One region of the Priestia sp. TSO9 genome, then DNA from elsewhere that is predicted to be linked to it. Evidence: riboswitches for the same ligand, from Rfam matches in the RefSeq annotation. Region 1 holds a riboswitch; each other region holds the start of a gene.
The links. Region 1 has a riboswitch for cyclic di-AMP ahead of LJC66_RS02085 (glutamate/proton symporter GltT). Riboswitches for the same ligand answer to the same signal wherever they lie in the genome.
Positions count from the first base shown of each region.

Region 1 (3,810 bases):
TCATGCCCTTGAGTAAGAGCAAAAATTCCCCATGGAACGAGCACCGAGCCTGTCCCAAGGATTGGTAAGATATCGACAATTACAATTAATAAACTAAGCAGCGCGGTATACGGAACATCTAATAGCCAAAGCCCTACATAAGCCATTACAAACGTCATGACACTTAAGATAATTTGTGCCTTGATAAAACCAACCCCCGCTTGGATAAGCTGAGTGATGACAACTTGTAGCTTATATTTCGTTTCTTCTGTTAAAAATGACTTAATTTTATTTTTAATAGCAGGCAGCTCAAGGCTGATAAATACAAGCGCTACTAAATAAATAAGAAACTCTAATAGAAACCCAGGAACAGTAGCGGCAAAGCTAATGATGATTTCTACGGTACTTTTTAATAGAGAATCTAATGAATTTACGGTCTTTTCAAGCGTGCGCTCAATAGAAGAAATCACTTCTGTAGGAAGAGCGTTTGAATAGTATTTCCACTTAATAATAGTTGGATAAATCGCGGTTTCATAGATTTCTTTTACAAAGGAAGGCGCTATTTTTGAAAGAGCAACCACTTGCGTAACGATTGTCCGAACAATAAAAAATCCAATAAGTATGAGCGAAACAACATATAAAATGAAGGTCATAAGCACTGCATAGACTCTCTTCATTTTAAAAGATTGATGCAATTTCTGAACAATACCCTCAAGCGCTAATGCTGTTAATAAAGCAAACACAATCGGTAAACTGTAAGGGATTAACAAACATACGATTACTATCGAGGCGATGACCCATATTCGCTTTTTCCACATACTCTACTATCCCCCTACTAGCTAAGCTATCTCTATATTTACTGATAAAGAAAGGAACCAGTGACTGCTTTTATGTAAGAATAAAATTTGGATATTTTTATACCTGATGTTACATATTATAGGGTCAATTCCCATAATAATAAAGGAATTATTATGAAAAAAGCTACTTATTCTAATTTTTTGAATAGAATAAGTAGCTTTTTAATTTATAAATTAGCCGGCCCTCATGACCTCTGTACCTTTTTTAGGGTCAAATTTGCCTTCTGATTTAGACATTACAATTGCTGCTAGTGTGTTTCCTACTAAGTTAACAACCGTACGTGCCATATCCATGATTCTGTCTACTCCGGCGATGAAGGCTAATCCTTCTGCGGGAACACCGATTGTTCCAAGAGTAGCTAGTAATACAACAAATGATGTTCCTGGCACTGCAGCCATTCCTTTAGATGTAACCATCAATACAAGAATGAGCGTCAGCTGTTGAACGATCGTTAAATCAATACCATACACTTGCGCTAAGAATAACGCTGCAATTGCTTGATAAAGAACGGAACCATCCAGGTTAAATGTATAACCAATTGGTACAACGAACGATACGATAGCTTTCGGACAGCCCATCTTTTCAAGTTTTTCCATAATACGCGGAAGAACTGTCTCAGAACTAGATGTACTGTATGCTAACAACAGTTCATCTTTCATATAGCGGAATAAGTGGAAAATGTTAATTCCTGCCCATTTCGCAATTCCTCCTAATACAACAAGTAGGAAGAAAATTAACGCTAAGTAAACTAAGATAACAAGCTTTCCTAATGAAAGGAGTGACTCTAAGCCGAATTTTGAAACTGTTACACCAATTAAAGCAAATACACCAATTGGCGCCACTTTCATTACAAGGTTTACCACGTGAAACATTGCGTGAGAAACGCCGTCGAAGAATTGTACAACTGGCTTTCCTCTTTCCCCAATTGCCGCTACTCCAAGTGCAAATAACACTGTAAAGAAGATAATTGCTAGCATGTCTCCTTCAACAATTGACTGGAAAAAGTTTGTCGGAACAATGTGTAAGAAAGTTTCAGCCACTGACTTTCCTTCTTGCTGTTCGGATGTTTCAACGTATTGTGAAATATCACTCTTCTGTGCTGAATGAATGTCTACACCTTGCCCAGGATGAAAAATATTAGCAATCAATACACCGATTACAATTGCAAAAGTCGTAATAATTTCAAAATAGAGAATGGTTTTAACGCCGAGCTTTCCGACCTGTTTACCGCTCCCTGCTCCTGCCACTCCAACGACTAAGCTTGAGATAACAATTGGAATAACAATCATCTTAATTAATCTTAAAAATAGGTCTCCTAGCGGCTGTAGGTATGTTACTACACGCGGATCGTTAAACCAAATTACCCCTACAAGAACACCGAGGATCAATCCGGTAAAAATCTGCGTAGCCAAACCAAAACGAATTTTTTTCATAGATGTACCTCCCCAAAGATGTATGACATTTGTATATACTTTTCTGAAAAAACAAAAAAAGACTATTCTTAAGAAAGAACAGCCTTTTACTTACGCTATTTTGGGCTCTTTCTCTCAATAAAGCAAACGGGGTTAACTGTCGGATTCGGAATTGAGAGTTTCCTACCTTTTGTAAGGATTCACCCCAAGGCAGCTTTACTGCCGATAATGATTCCCCCGCTCTATACGATTAAGCTTATTATTCAGTTTTTATAAAATTAAAACGATCTATACGTTGTCATACGTTTTTTACAGTCAATAAAACTAAACAGAAGTCTTACTTTTACTTAACTTTATACTGCACAAATATTAATTTACTATTTTTCGACACGTTTTGTCAATACCTATGTTTATAAAACGCTTTCAAAAGGCGATAATATATATTTATGCAAAAAAGCTATTGCAACATTGCAATAGCTTTTTCTTGCTCTTTGAGTCTCTATTAGAAGTTTAAGGGACTAAAGAACACCCGTATTTATTTTATAAAAATACAAAATATAGAATAGCTGCTAAAACAATTCGATAAATTGCAAATGGCACTAATTTGATGCGATTAATTAATTTTAGGAAAAAACGAATGGATACTAGCGCAAAAATAAAGGCGCTGATAAAACCGGCAATAAAAAACGGTAGTGCATCTGATGTGAAGTACTGCCAGTTTTTAATCAATGAAAGTCCGCTTGCTCCTGCCATGATTGGCACTGCCATAATAAATGTAAAATCTGCGGCTGCCTTATGGCTCATTCCAAGAAGAACCCCTCCTGAAATCGTTGAGCCTGAACGAGAAAAACCTGGCCAAAGAGCAATACATTGAAACAGTCCTATACCCAGTGCTTGTCCATAAGACATTTGGTCCACCGTCTCTACACGCGGACGTTTAGGTCCAAACAAATCTGCTAGAATCATTAATACAGCTCCGACTACTAAGCCAATTAGCACCGTATTTAAAGAAAACAAATGTTCATCAATGTAATCATCAAACAAAAGTCCTAACACTCCTGCGGGTAACAGACCAACAATTACCTGCATTAAATTCAAGCGATTTGTCGGTCCAATTGGAGCAGCTGGTTTTTTTCCCAATCCTAATAAATTAATAAAACGATCTTTAAAAATAACAACTACTGCTAAGATCGACCCTAGCTGAATAACAATTTTAAATGTATTAGCTACTGGAGATGAAAATAATTCTTTTGAATTTAACCACAGGTCATCCACAATAATCATATGCCCAGTTGACGAAACAGGAGCAAACTCTGTTAAACCTTCTACAATCCCTAAAATGATTGCTACAATAATTTCCCACATAAAGCTATATACCTTGCCTTTCTTTCAAATTAATAAGCTTATCGCTTCGTTTTACATGCTCAACTATTTTCCTATTTTGACACTTGCTTTTTTATCATAATTGTTAAAACTATGAAATACAATGTGTATTTGCAAAAAGATAAGAATCTTTAATAATTTGTAATAAAAACCTTACATGCTAGAACCAAAAAACACG
Region 1 covers NZ_JAJEKD010000007.1:14,547-18,356, reverse strand. Annotated here, with positions in the region: gene ytvI (sporulation integral membrane protein YtvI) at 1-797, opposite strand, end outside; gene LJC66_RS02085 (glutamate/proton symporter GltT) at 1,011-2,270, opposite strand; cyclic di-AMP (ydaO/yuaA leader) riboswitch at 2,377-2,516, opposite strand; gene LJC66_RS02080 (undecaprenyl-diphosphate phosphatase) at 2,790-3,614, opposite strand.

Region 2 (3,810 bases), on a different contig from region 1:
ATTTCCATTTCTTTATCTGCTTCACCAAGGGCTCCAGCAGCATTATCTAAAAATACTCGTCCTACTACGAAAAACATCATAAGCCCAATTAAAATAGAAGCAATTCCTTCAGCTTGGTGAAAAGGTGTAAACCGTGAAATGAAAACGGCTATTAACGCCAATACGCCTCCTCCAGTAGCTACCAGATCTTCCATAAAGACCAGCTTGGTTGCTGGCTTTGCTTTCTTTAAATGAACAAAGCTTTGCGTAAAAACATTGACCTCTGCGGTATTCATTCCGACATCGTGCAAAATTTCTTTCATTGCCTTAAATAAGACAAACATCTCAAGCAATACCGAGATGCCAAGTACTGTAATATTTAAAATAAAGCCTGAAGACTTCGTTGGATGAAGAATATGGTGATATCCTTCTTTAATCGTTTCAAACGCCATAATCCCTACTACAAGAACCGCTCCTAATAGAACAAGATTAACCAATCGGCCGAAACCATTTGGAAAGCGTTTGGTCGGGGCTTTTTTACTTAATGCCGAACCTATAAAGACAAAAAACTGATTAGCTGCATCTCCTAAGCTGTGCATCGTTTCAGCAAACATCGCTACATTCCCTGTTAAAGCGAAAGCAATTCCTTTAATAATGGAAATAATGGTATTCACTATAGCGGCCATCATGGCCGATTTATTTCCTTTTCGCAACAATTTAATTAATTCACTCATACAATCCCTCCGTTTGCGCCTTTGATGAGATTCGATTACGGTTAGTGTATGTGAATTTAAAAATTAAAAACCTCCAACATACAAGTTGGAGGTTTTTAGTCATGTTTCATTATTTTTTAAAACGGTACGGTACAGTTGTAACAATTACATTTTTACGGTAAAGCAAATGTGCTTTTAACAACAGACTGGACTGATTGTGAAGGATATTTTGCCAGCTTTTTTTCGTAATGAATTGCGGAATAACGACCGTAATGGCCATATTGTTTTCCCGCGCTTTTTCCTCGGCCATATCGATGAATCGAAACAGCGGCCGCACTAAGCTGCGGTATTGAGAATGAAACGTAACAATACGAATATCAGGCTGCCACTTCTCCCACTTCTCTTCCATTCTCTTTTCGCTTTCTCGATCAAAGGCCACGTGCACTGCAATAACGGTATCGCCAATCGTTCGTGCATAATTTAATGAATTTTCTACTACCTTTGTCATTCCTGCTACAGGAACAATGACCACATTTCCTTCAAGCTTTCCAATCTTTTCTCCTTGCTTAATGCGAAGCTGCTCTCCTACCGCTTCATAATGCGTATGAATGCGATGAAAAATATAGACAATAACCGGCAAGAAAATGAGCACGGACCATACTTGTGAAAACTTCGTTGTAAACAAAATGATTAGCACCGTTAAGGTAATGAGGGCCCCAATTAAGTTAATAGCTAGCTTCCCTTGCCAGCCGGCGGGCTTTTCTCTAACCCATTTGACAATCATCCCTGTTTGAGAAAGCGTAAATGGAATAAACACCCCGACTGCATAAAGAGGAATTAATTGTTCAGTCGCTCCTTTAAAAGCTACAATTAAGACAATAGAAGCAATTCCAAGGGTCACAATTCCATTTGAATAGCCTAATCGATCGCCACGAATTTGAAACATTCTTGGCATGTATTTATCAGACGATAAGTTGACAGCCAGCAAAGGGAAAGCTGAAAACCCCGTATTCGCCGCTAGCACTAGAATTAGAGCTGTTGTGCCTTGAATAAAATAATAAAATCCATTTCGTCCAAACACACTCGATGCAATTTGTGATACAACCGTTTCATCTGCTTTTGGAGAAATGCCAAGCCAATAAGCTAAAAACGTGATGCCAGAAAATAAAACGGCTAAAATACCGCCCATCAGCATTAATGTATGAACAGCATTTTTTGCACCTGGCTCTTTAAAGTTAGGCACTGCATTTGAAATGGCTTCTACACCTGTCAATGCCGAACAGCCTGACGAAAAAGCTTTTAATAATAAAAACAAACTAATACCTGGCACTACTGTACCGAGAGAGGGATGCAGCTCAGGTGAAACTTGACCTGTCGCTATTTTAAACAAGCCTACCGCTATTAACAAAATAAGAGCAATAACAAATAAATAAACCGGATAAGCTAATACAGAAGCGGATTCTGTTACACCACGTAAGTTTAAGACGGTAATAAAAATCACCAGCAAACACGCAATTACTACATTGTAATGATGCAGCGTTGGAAAAGCCGAAGTTAAAGCATCGGTTCCTGCTGAAACACTCACAGCAACTGTTAAAATATAATCTACCAACAGTGATCCCCCAGCGATAAGCCCGGGATTTTCTCCTAAATTGGTTTTGGAAACAATATAAGCTCCTCCGCCTTGCGGATACGCATAAATAATTTGACGGTATGAAAGAATTAAAGCCGTCAGCAGCACCAATACCCCAATCGCAATTGGAATCGAATACCAATAGGCAAGAACGCCGACTGTTGCAAGTACAATCAAAATTTGTTCTGTTCCATAAGCCACTGAAGATAAGGCATCTGATGATAAAATAGCCAGTGCTTTAAGCTTACTAAGCTTTTGATCGCCTAACTCTTTTGTTTTGAGCGGCTTTCCAATCAATAATCTTTTGAGAACTGAATAGTTCACGTAATTTCCCTCCGATGATCGCTTAGCTACTATTTACTGTCCATTGCTAAGCGCCGTTACAAGTTCATGAATAAGTGCTATTATTCCTAAAAAATACCTTTTTATGTTAAAAAAGCGCACAAAAAAAACACTAAGGGTTCTCAGCGTTTTTACACAGCTTAAACCTCCTCTCCAAAACGCTTATGGGGTTAGCTGTCGGATTCGGGCTATGAGAGTAGCCCTACCTTTAAAAAAGGATTCACCCCAAGTGACAATGCACAAATTTGGGTCCCCCACTTCTGACGAATTAAGCGATAACAGGTCAATATAATTTTCGGTTAAAGGGTATGATCAATAACATGTTTCTTTCATAACTATCCTTTGTTCTTAGATAATATACTCCCGTACAAATGGTTTGTAAAGCATTATTTTACGTAAACCATAAAATAGTACTTAAGGCGCTTTTAACAGCAAAACAAAAGGCCTTCTGCCCGCTTTCAGAAGACCTTTTTGCTTTAACTTTTTGCTTTTAAAACGGCTGCTAGCTTGTTTTTTGTTTGAGGACCATAAATGCCATCCACATCATAAGGAAGATACACAAGCTGAAAACGCCTTACTGCATCTTTCGTTTGAACTCCATATATTCCGTCTACTGATCCTACTTTAAAATTCACCGCGTTTAATGCTTTTTGGAGCTGCTTCACAGCTTCTCCAGAATCACCTTGTTTTAAAATTCCATTTGGAAGCGGATATTGTTCCGAAGGTGGAGTTGGTGACGGTGTTGGAGATGGGTTTGGTGAAGTCCCTGAAGGAATAACAATTGTTTTTCCAACCTGTAGTGTGAGAGGATCAGAAAGCCCTGTATTGGCTTCTTGAAGCGCTTGCACTGTTATGCTGTACTTCTGTGCAATACTGTAAAGCGTATCTCCTTGCTTGATCGTATACGTTTTTGTACCCGGTTCAGAAGGCGATGGATTCGGTGTTGGTGTTGGATTTGGGTTTGGAACTGCACGACGAGGTAAATTCAAATAGACGGCAATTCCTTTTGCATACGATTCACCCATACTTTTTAAAAAAGCTTCATTTTGAAGAAGTGCTGCATCTGTGCGGTTATCAATAAAGGCTATTTCAGTGAGTACTGCCGGCATATTTGTTAAGCGAAGCACCGCATAATTGGCTGAT
Region 2 covers NZ_JAJEKD010000015.1:1,077,099-1,080,908, forward strand. Annotated here, with positions in the region: gene LJC66_RS20800 (cation diffusion facilitator family transporter) at 1-713, opposite strand, end outside; gene LJC66_RS20805 (APC family permease) at 823-2,649, opposite strand; cyclic di-AMP (ydaO/yuaA leader) riboswitch at 2,812-2,952, opposite strand; gene LJC66_RS20810 (N-acetylmuramoyl-L-alanine amidase) at 3,144-3,810, opposite strand, start outside.
Region 2: linked by a shared signal. The riboswitch ahead of LJC66_RS20805 (APC family permease) and the one ahead of LJC66_RS02085 (glutamate/proton symporter GltT) in region 1 are both predicted to bind cyclic di-AMP.

Region 3 (3,810 bases), on a different contig from region 1:
CAATATAGGTTAAAACAGCTATTCCTACAGCGGATGACAGCGGATTAGCGCTTAGCGTATGTCCGCTCATAATTAATTTGGATCCGTTCATGATAGGTTCAATCGTTTTGCTGCTAGCCAACGTAACGGCTATTGGTGTATATCCTGCTCCCACTCCTTTTCCAAGCGTCATGATGTCTGGTTTAACTCCCCAGTGCTCATACGCAAACATCACGCCTGTACGCCCAACTCCAGTCATGACTTCATCCGCAATCCATAACACATCATATTTATCGCAAATTTCTCTTATCACTTCATAATAACCGGGAGGAGGTGTAAGCGCTGCTCCGGCTGCTCCTACAATGGGCTCTGTAATAAAAGCAGCAATATGTTCAGGGCCGGTTCGTTTGATAACTGTTTCCAATTCGTGTGCACAAGCAAGATTACAGGATGGATAGGTTTGATGAAACGGACATCGATAGCAATAAGGAGGTGAAACCGAAGGATAATCTTCAAGCAACGACGAGAAGCGTTTTCGTCTTCCAACGTGCCCTGACATAGACAGAGCTCCTATTGTAATACCGTGATAGCTCATCCAGCGTGACAAAACCTTTGTTTTGGTTGGCTTTCCTTGCTCTTGAAAATGCTGAATTGCCGTTTTCATAGCCGTTTCAGTCGCTTCTGTCCCGCTGTTAACAAAAAAGCTCCACTGGAAATGATTGCTGCTTAATTCACATAGTTTCTTAGCTAAGGCTTCTGTTGGATCACTTGTAAACTGCGACCGATATACAAACGCAACTTTCTGTGCCTGATCGGTCATCGCATCAATGATTTCTTTTACGCCGTGTCCGATACTTGCTGTAACTGCCCCCGACGAAGCATCTATGTACCTTTTTCCATCTTGGTCGTACAAATAAATTCCTTTTCCATATGAAATAACTGGGTAGTCGTCGTCGAGCAGCGGCTTTATTACATGAGTTTTATTCATTTCCGCACTCTCCTTTCAAACATACACTCTTATTAAACTGTATGCTGAAACGAAGAGTTTCTTGCCAATAAAAAAAGCCCTAGCATATAGCTAGAGCTTTTACGCTTATTAAGCTGATTGCGTTACAGATTTATCGATACGCTTTGCTTCTGACTCAGCCACAATAACGGCACACGCAGCGTCTCCCGTAATATTTACAGATGTACGAAGCATGTCAAGCAAGCGATCAATTCCAATAATCAATCCGATACCTGCTACAGGCAAGCCAACCGAACTCAATACCATTGCTAGCATAATGAGACCAACTCCCGGCACACCTGCTGTACCAATACTAGCAAGCACCGCTGTCAATACAACCGTCACAAGAGCACCCAGCGACAGGTCAACGCCGTATACTTGTGCAATAAAAATAGTCGCTACACCTTGCATAATTGCCGTCCCATCCATGTTAATGGTAGCACCTAACGGCTGAACAAAACTGCTGATGGACTCTGGGACACGAAGGTTTTTTTGAGCCACATTCATTGAAATCGGAAGCGTTGCATTACTGCTTGATGTACTGAATCCAACTGTCATCGCAGGAGCAAAACCTTTAAAAAATTCAATAGGGTTACGTCTGGCCATAAGAGCGACTGATCCCCCATATGTTACGATCGAATGGATAAACAGTGCGAGCACGACTACAATCATGTACAGCCCCATCGCTTTAATTGCCTCCCAGCCTTGACTTCCAACCGCGGTTGCAAGAAGCCCAAACGTTCCGTAAGGAGCAAACTTCATCACTAGATTTACAAGATACATCATCAATTCATTGCCTTGCTCGAGTAAATTGTAAAGCCCTTTTGTTTTACTTCCAAGCATCGTAATACCAAAACCGATAAAGATAGAGAAAACGATAAGTTGAAGCATATTCCCTTCAGCCATCGCTTGAATTGGGTTGACTGGAATCATATTTAAGAATGTCTCTCCAACAGGCGGTGCTTTTTCGGCTTCAAAAGAAGCGTTTTTTGTATCAAAAGATCCAAACGTACCCGGTTTAATTGCATACGCTAAAATTAAACCAATAATAATAGCAACGGTTGTTGTAACTAGGAAGTAGGAAACTGTTTTAGCCCCGATTCTTCCTAGTTTTTTAGGATCTCCTAAACCTGCTACACCTAACGTGATAGAGAAAAACACAATTGGTACAACAAGCATTTTAATTAAGCTTAAGAAAATTTGGCCAAGCGGTGTAAACAAGTACTTGTCCAGCGGAGCAAAAGCACTTGGAGCAAAAGCATTGATCAACACTCCTACAACAGCACCAGCAATTAGCGCGATAATAATCTTTGTCGATAGCTTCATAGATTTACCTCCCGTAAATAAATTATATTAGAATGATTCTAACTACCATACTTATTTTACCATGCATTGAGAACGATAACACTCAAAATATACAATATATTAAAAATTTTCAGATTAATAGTTTAGGAATATTTTTATCTATACAAAAAACCATGAGAATATCATGGTTTCATAGACCTGTTATTCCCTCACTGAATGCTGACGGAGTTAGCTGTCGGATTCGGGTACGTGAGTTACCCTACTTGATTCATTCAAGATTCACCCCAAGTACACTACGCACAAATATGGGTCCCCCGTTCTCTTATAAAACAAAAGAGATTAAGCAAATAATTTTCTTTAATATTTTTGCATGATAATAATTCTTACTTTAATTAAAATTCATTTTATATGTTTCTGTCAAGTTTTTATTCAAAAATAATGCATGATTTTATCATAAAAAGTTGAGAATTGTTATATTTTAAAATATTTACATCATATTTTAATAAACCACAAATAGTTATTTAACAAGACTTAAAATCTAATGGATAAAAAATTAATTCAAAAAATAGTTTGTAAAGTGAACTTTCTTCTCATTAAATTATATTCATAAACTTGCATAATTATTCTAACATCCACGTACTTTACTGCTTTCATAAATATTTTACTCATCAAAAAATAACTCTTTCCAACTGTTGATTTTATTCTTGTATTGCTTGATATAAATTCTCTAAAATTTCACTGAATTTGTTGATAGAAATAAATGGACATTGTCAATTCGCCTTATTCTATTTAATTCTGCTCACGATAGAAATATGGATCCCGTAATACCTTTTAAAAAAGGAGCGGGTAATTATCATATAAAACTATCGGATTTGGAGCGGTACAAGTTCTTTACTTTTTACTTATTCCCTCTCGTTATTTAACACATATAAAAAAAGAGGCCGTGACGGCCTCTTTTTCTTATACAGTAACAGGTTCAGAACTTGCTTTGCAATTCTTTAATTTTTCAACAATGTCACGCGCTACCCACACACCGCACGCACTTGCCTGCGCGAGTCCTCGCGTAATACCAGCTCCGTCTCCTCCCACGTATAAACCGGAAATTTCAGTTTCAAACTTATCATTTAACTTCGGGCGGGCTGAGTAAAATTTCGCTTCCACACCGTAAAACAGCGTATGTTCAGATGCTAACCCAGGCGTTACATGATCCAGTGCTTCTGTCATTTCAATTAAGCTTTTCATCGTATTGTAAGGAAGCACTAAGCCTAAGTCACCCGGTACAGCTTCTTTTAACGTTGGTTCTAAAAAGCCCTCTTTAATTCGAGTCGCTGTTGAACGACGGCCCTTTAAAATATCTCCATACTTTTGAACAACTAAGCCCCCGTTTGACAGCATATTAGCTAATCTTGATACTTCGTGCGCATATTCGTTCGGCTGATCAAATGGATCCGAAAATTTATGAGAAACAAGCAGCGCAAAGTTCGTATTTTGACTTCCAAGCTTCGGATCTTTGTATGCGT
Region 3 covers NZ_JAJEKD010000015.1:1,020,860-1,024,669, forward strand. Annotated here, with positions in the region: gene LJC66_RS20525 (aspartate aminotransferase family protein) at 1-967, opposite strand, end outside; gene LJC66_RS20530 (dicarboxylate/amino acid:cation symporter) at 1,076-2,311, opposite strand; cyclic di-AMP (ydaO/yuaA leader) riboswitch at 2,492-2,646, opposite strand; gene LJC66_RS20535 (NAD(P)/FAD-dependent oxidoreductase) at 3,251-3,810, opposite strand, start outside.
Region 3: linked by a shared signal. The riboswitch ahead of LJC66_RS20530 (dicarboxylate/amino acid:cation symporter) and the one ahead of LJC66_RS02085 (glutamate/proton symporter GltT) in region 1 are both predicted to bind cyclic di-AMP.

Region 4 (3,810 bases), on a different contig from region 1:
TGAATAAAAATCGATGAAGTTTGTTTATCTACAGAACCTTGAATGTGACTGTTACGATCCAATTCAAGATTATTCGTAAAATTCCGTTTATTCATTATAATCCTCCGCTTTCTTGATTACAGTGTCAAATACTCAGCAACCGGCCCAAGTACAAGCACTGGGAAAAACGTAAGTGCTCCTACAATAACGGTAGTTCCAATTAAAATGCCGCTAAATAAAGACGTATCCGTTTTAAATGTCCCAGGTGTTTCAGGAATAAGCTGCTTGGATGCTAGTGAGCTCGATACCGCCAGCATCGTAATTAGTCCGAAGTAGCGTCCAATATACATAACAATTGCCGTAGAAATGTTCCAAAACGGCGTTGCATCACCTAGTCCTTCAAAACCAGATCCATTGTTTGCTGCTGATGATGTAAATTCATACAGTGCCTGACTTAAGCCGTGAAAGCCTGGGTTTGATATACCTTCTATTCCCAAATGAGTAGTGAGCGCTACGGCTGTTCCTCCTAAAATTAGCAGCGGCTGCAGAATAAGCGTCACGGCGATGAGCTTCATTTCTTTTCCTTCAATTTTTTTACCTACGTATTCTGGTGTTCTGCCAACCATTAAACCTGATAAAAATACGGCAATGATGACGTACATCATCACATTCATAAACCCTGCTCCAACACCGCCAAATACGGTATTTAACATCATATTTCCAAGCGTCAATAACCCGGTAAGAGGCGTAAGAGTATCGTGCATGGTGTTGACTGCACCTGTTTCACTTGCTGTCGTCACGATGGCGTACAGAGTTGACATACCGACACCAAAACGGACTTCTTTCCCTTCCATATAACCGCTCGCTTCATTTAGGTGAAAAGCACCAAGTCTTGGATTACCGCCCCACTCTGTTACAAACGCTGTGCTTAAAATAACGATAAACAGCATACTCATCGCTACAAACAAGATGCGGCCTTGCTTACGCTGTCCGATCATTTTTCCGTACGTAAAAGGAAGTGCTGTTGGCAATAAAAGCATAAGGACGATTTGTAATACATTGCTTAACGCGTTAGGATTTTCAAACGGATGGGCTGAATTAACACCAAAAAACCCCCCTCCGTTGTTGCCTAGCTCTTTAATTGAAAGAAAAGAAGCAACTGGTCCCCTTTCTATTTGCTGTGTTGCCCCCTCTAATGTATGGGCAGTCACCGTTCCGCTTAACGTTTGAGGGACACCTAAAAACATAAATAAAATGCCTGTTATAAAAGCGATAGGAAGTAAAACACGCGTAATTGACTTTACAAAATCAACAAAAAAGTTTCCCATTTCCTTCCCTGCCAACCCGCGAATAAAAGCGATTGCTGCTGCAAGTGCCGTTGCTGGTGCAGCAAACATCATAAATACAACGGCTGCCATCTGCGAGAAATAGGACAAACCTGATTCACCGCTGTAGTGCTGCAAGTTCGTATTTGTCATAAAACTAATGGCCGTGTTAAAAGCAAGGGCCGGATCCATTCCTTTGATGTGGCTTGGGTTAAGCGGCAGTACCCCTTGAAACCGGAAGATAATGTACACCACAAAAATCATAAACGTATTCGCCAAAACGAGAGCAAGTGCATATTGCTTCCACGTCTGATTGTATCCTTTGATTCCTGCTGCTTTAAACATCACCGTTTCTATCTTTCCTACCAAGCTAGTGTTTTTATCGTTTGAAAACACATTCGCTATATAAATACCTACGGGCTTTGCAATAAGCGCTACAAAAACAAGCAGCAGCGCAACTGATAGTAGAAAAATCCCCACGTTTTATTCCTCCGCTTATTAAAAATGTTCTGGATTTAACAGTACATATACTAAATAAATTAAAACGAGAACTGAAATACCTAGCAAAATGAACGACATGTTCACTTCTCCTCTCTTTCATCTACTACATGAGACGACCAGCAAATAATTCCGTACATAGCAGCTGTTAATATGACAAGCGTTCCAAGCATGATCATATCCAAGTTGCTCCCTCCTAACTGTTTCTTACTACCAATGATTGTCTGAGCTTAGTGACTGTTACTGTGCGTAAAGCATCACGCCCAAGTGAGCTAGCTGCGAAAGGTTATCTTTGATTGTTTATTCCTCACGTATTGTTAATCACGTTTTAACAGCCCTACTATAGCCTCTTTACGGTGCAGACATAACCTGCTCTCCTGTTTTTTTATTAAAAAAACCGCAGAAGAGAGTCCTCTTCCGCGGTTTAATGCACGACAAATAAGCCGTGATCGACACGAATTTTTTTACTCCCAAAACGCTTACGGAGTTAGCTGTCGGATTCGGGTTATGGAAGTAACCCTACTCAGTTAAGAGATTCACCCCTAGTACATACGTACAAAATATTGGGTCCCCCGCTCATAATTGATTAAGCGTATATTTGTTATTTAATTTTTAGGCTTAATTATGTTTTTTACTGCTGCGTTTAATACTTTGATTAGCCAACGTAGACAAATAGCGGTTTGCTAGATCAAAAGATTGCTGATCGCATATTGCGCGATATTCAATCATTTGAATCATTTGCTTAGATAGATGCATCTTGACGCTCCTTTCACCTATATTTTGAAAGGAACGCGCTATCCGCTGTTATAGAAAACGACCACGATTACACCATCCTCTCTCTTAACGCTTACGAAGTTAGCTGACGGGTTCGGGTCAAGAAAGTAACCCTACTCAGTTAAGAGATTCACCCCTAATAATTGGGTCCTCCGCTCTTTCCCTCTCTTTCAGGAAAGACTCAGCGTTTCACTGTGGAACGTTTCATGAGAGTAATCTTACTCCTGTTAAAATTTACTGTCAACAACATTTTTTGAAATTTTAAAAGCTTTATTTTTTGCTGTTTATTCATTATTTTAAAATAATAGATTCAAAGAAAAAAAGCGTTCTTATCTCCTCGATAAGAACGCTTTTTTTAGCTCATTTTCTCAATTTCATTTACAAGAATTGAAATGGCATCCGTTTTTGTTGCTTCACGCATTGTACGCTTCATCGTACTTGCCTGCTGCTGAAGTTCATTTACTTCACGCAAAAACACTTCTTTTGTTAACTGTTCTTCTTCCACAACCATACAGTAGCCTTTTTTCTTAAAGGACTGTGCATTTAAAATTTGATCTCCTCGACTTTGTGCTTTTGATAAAGGAATAATCATCATCGGTTTATGAAGGGCTAAAAACTCAAATATGGCATTGGATCCGCCGCGTGTAATCACATAATCAGTCGCTGCTAGAACATCTGGAAGCTGTTCATTGACATATTCTAACTGACGGTAGCCCGACTCTTTTTCAAGGCTTGTATCAATATTGCCTTTTCCGCACAGGTGTACAATTTGAAATTTCTTTTGCAGTTCAGGCAAGGATTCTCGAACAACTTCATTGATGCGGCGTGCTCCTAAACTTCCGCCCATAATCGTTAAAATTGGGCGCTTATCATAAAAGCGAAGCCAGCTTTCCCCGTTCGCTGCGCTTCCGCTAAATAATTCTTTTCGAATAGGTGAACCAACAACCTGCACTTTTTCTTTTGGAAAATAGTTTGCCGCTTCATCAAAAGAAGTAAAAATTTTAGTGGCAAATTTCTGCGCAATTTTATTTGCCAGTCCCGGTGTTAAGTCACTTTCATGAATGAACACGGGAATGTTTAACGATTTAGCAGCCATTACAACAGGAACTGTGACAAAACCGCCTTTTGAAAACACAAGAGAAGGCTTTAACTTTTTCAGCACGCGACGTGCATCGCCAACTCCTTTTGCTACTCGAAATACATCTTTTACATTTTCCATATCTACGTAGCGACG
Region 4 covers NZ_JAJEKD010000015.1:259,037-262,846, forward strand. Annotated here, with positions in the region: gene kdpB (potassium-transporting ATPase subunit KdpB) at 1-95, opposite strand, end outside; gene kdpA (potassium-transporting ATPase subunit KdpA) at 117-1,778, opposite strand; gene kdpF (K(+)-transporting ATPase subunit F) at 1,803-1,883, opposite strand; cyclic di-AMP (ydaO/yuaA leader) riboswitch at 2,265-2,405, opposite strand; gene LJC66_RS16075 (hypothetical protein) at 2,421-2,558, opposite strand; cyclic di-AMP (ydaO/yuaA leader) riboswitch at 2,631-2,773, opposite strand; gene LJC66_RS16080 (undecaprenyldiphospho-muramoylpentapeptide beta-N-acetylglucosaminyltransferase) at 2,932-3,810, opposite strand, start outside.
Region 4: linked by a shared signal. The riboswitch ahead of kdpF (K(+)-transporting ATPase subunit F) and the one ahead of LJC66_RS02085 (glutamate/proton symporter GltT) in region 1 are both predicted to bind cyclic di-AMP.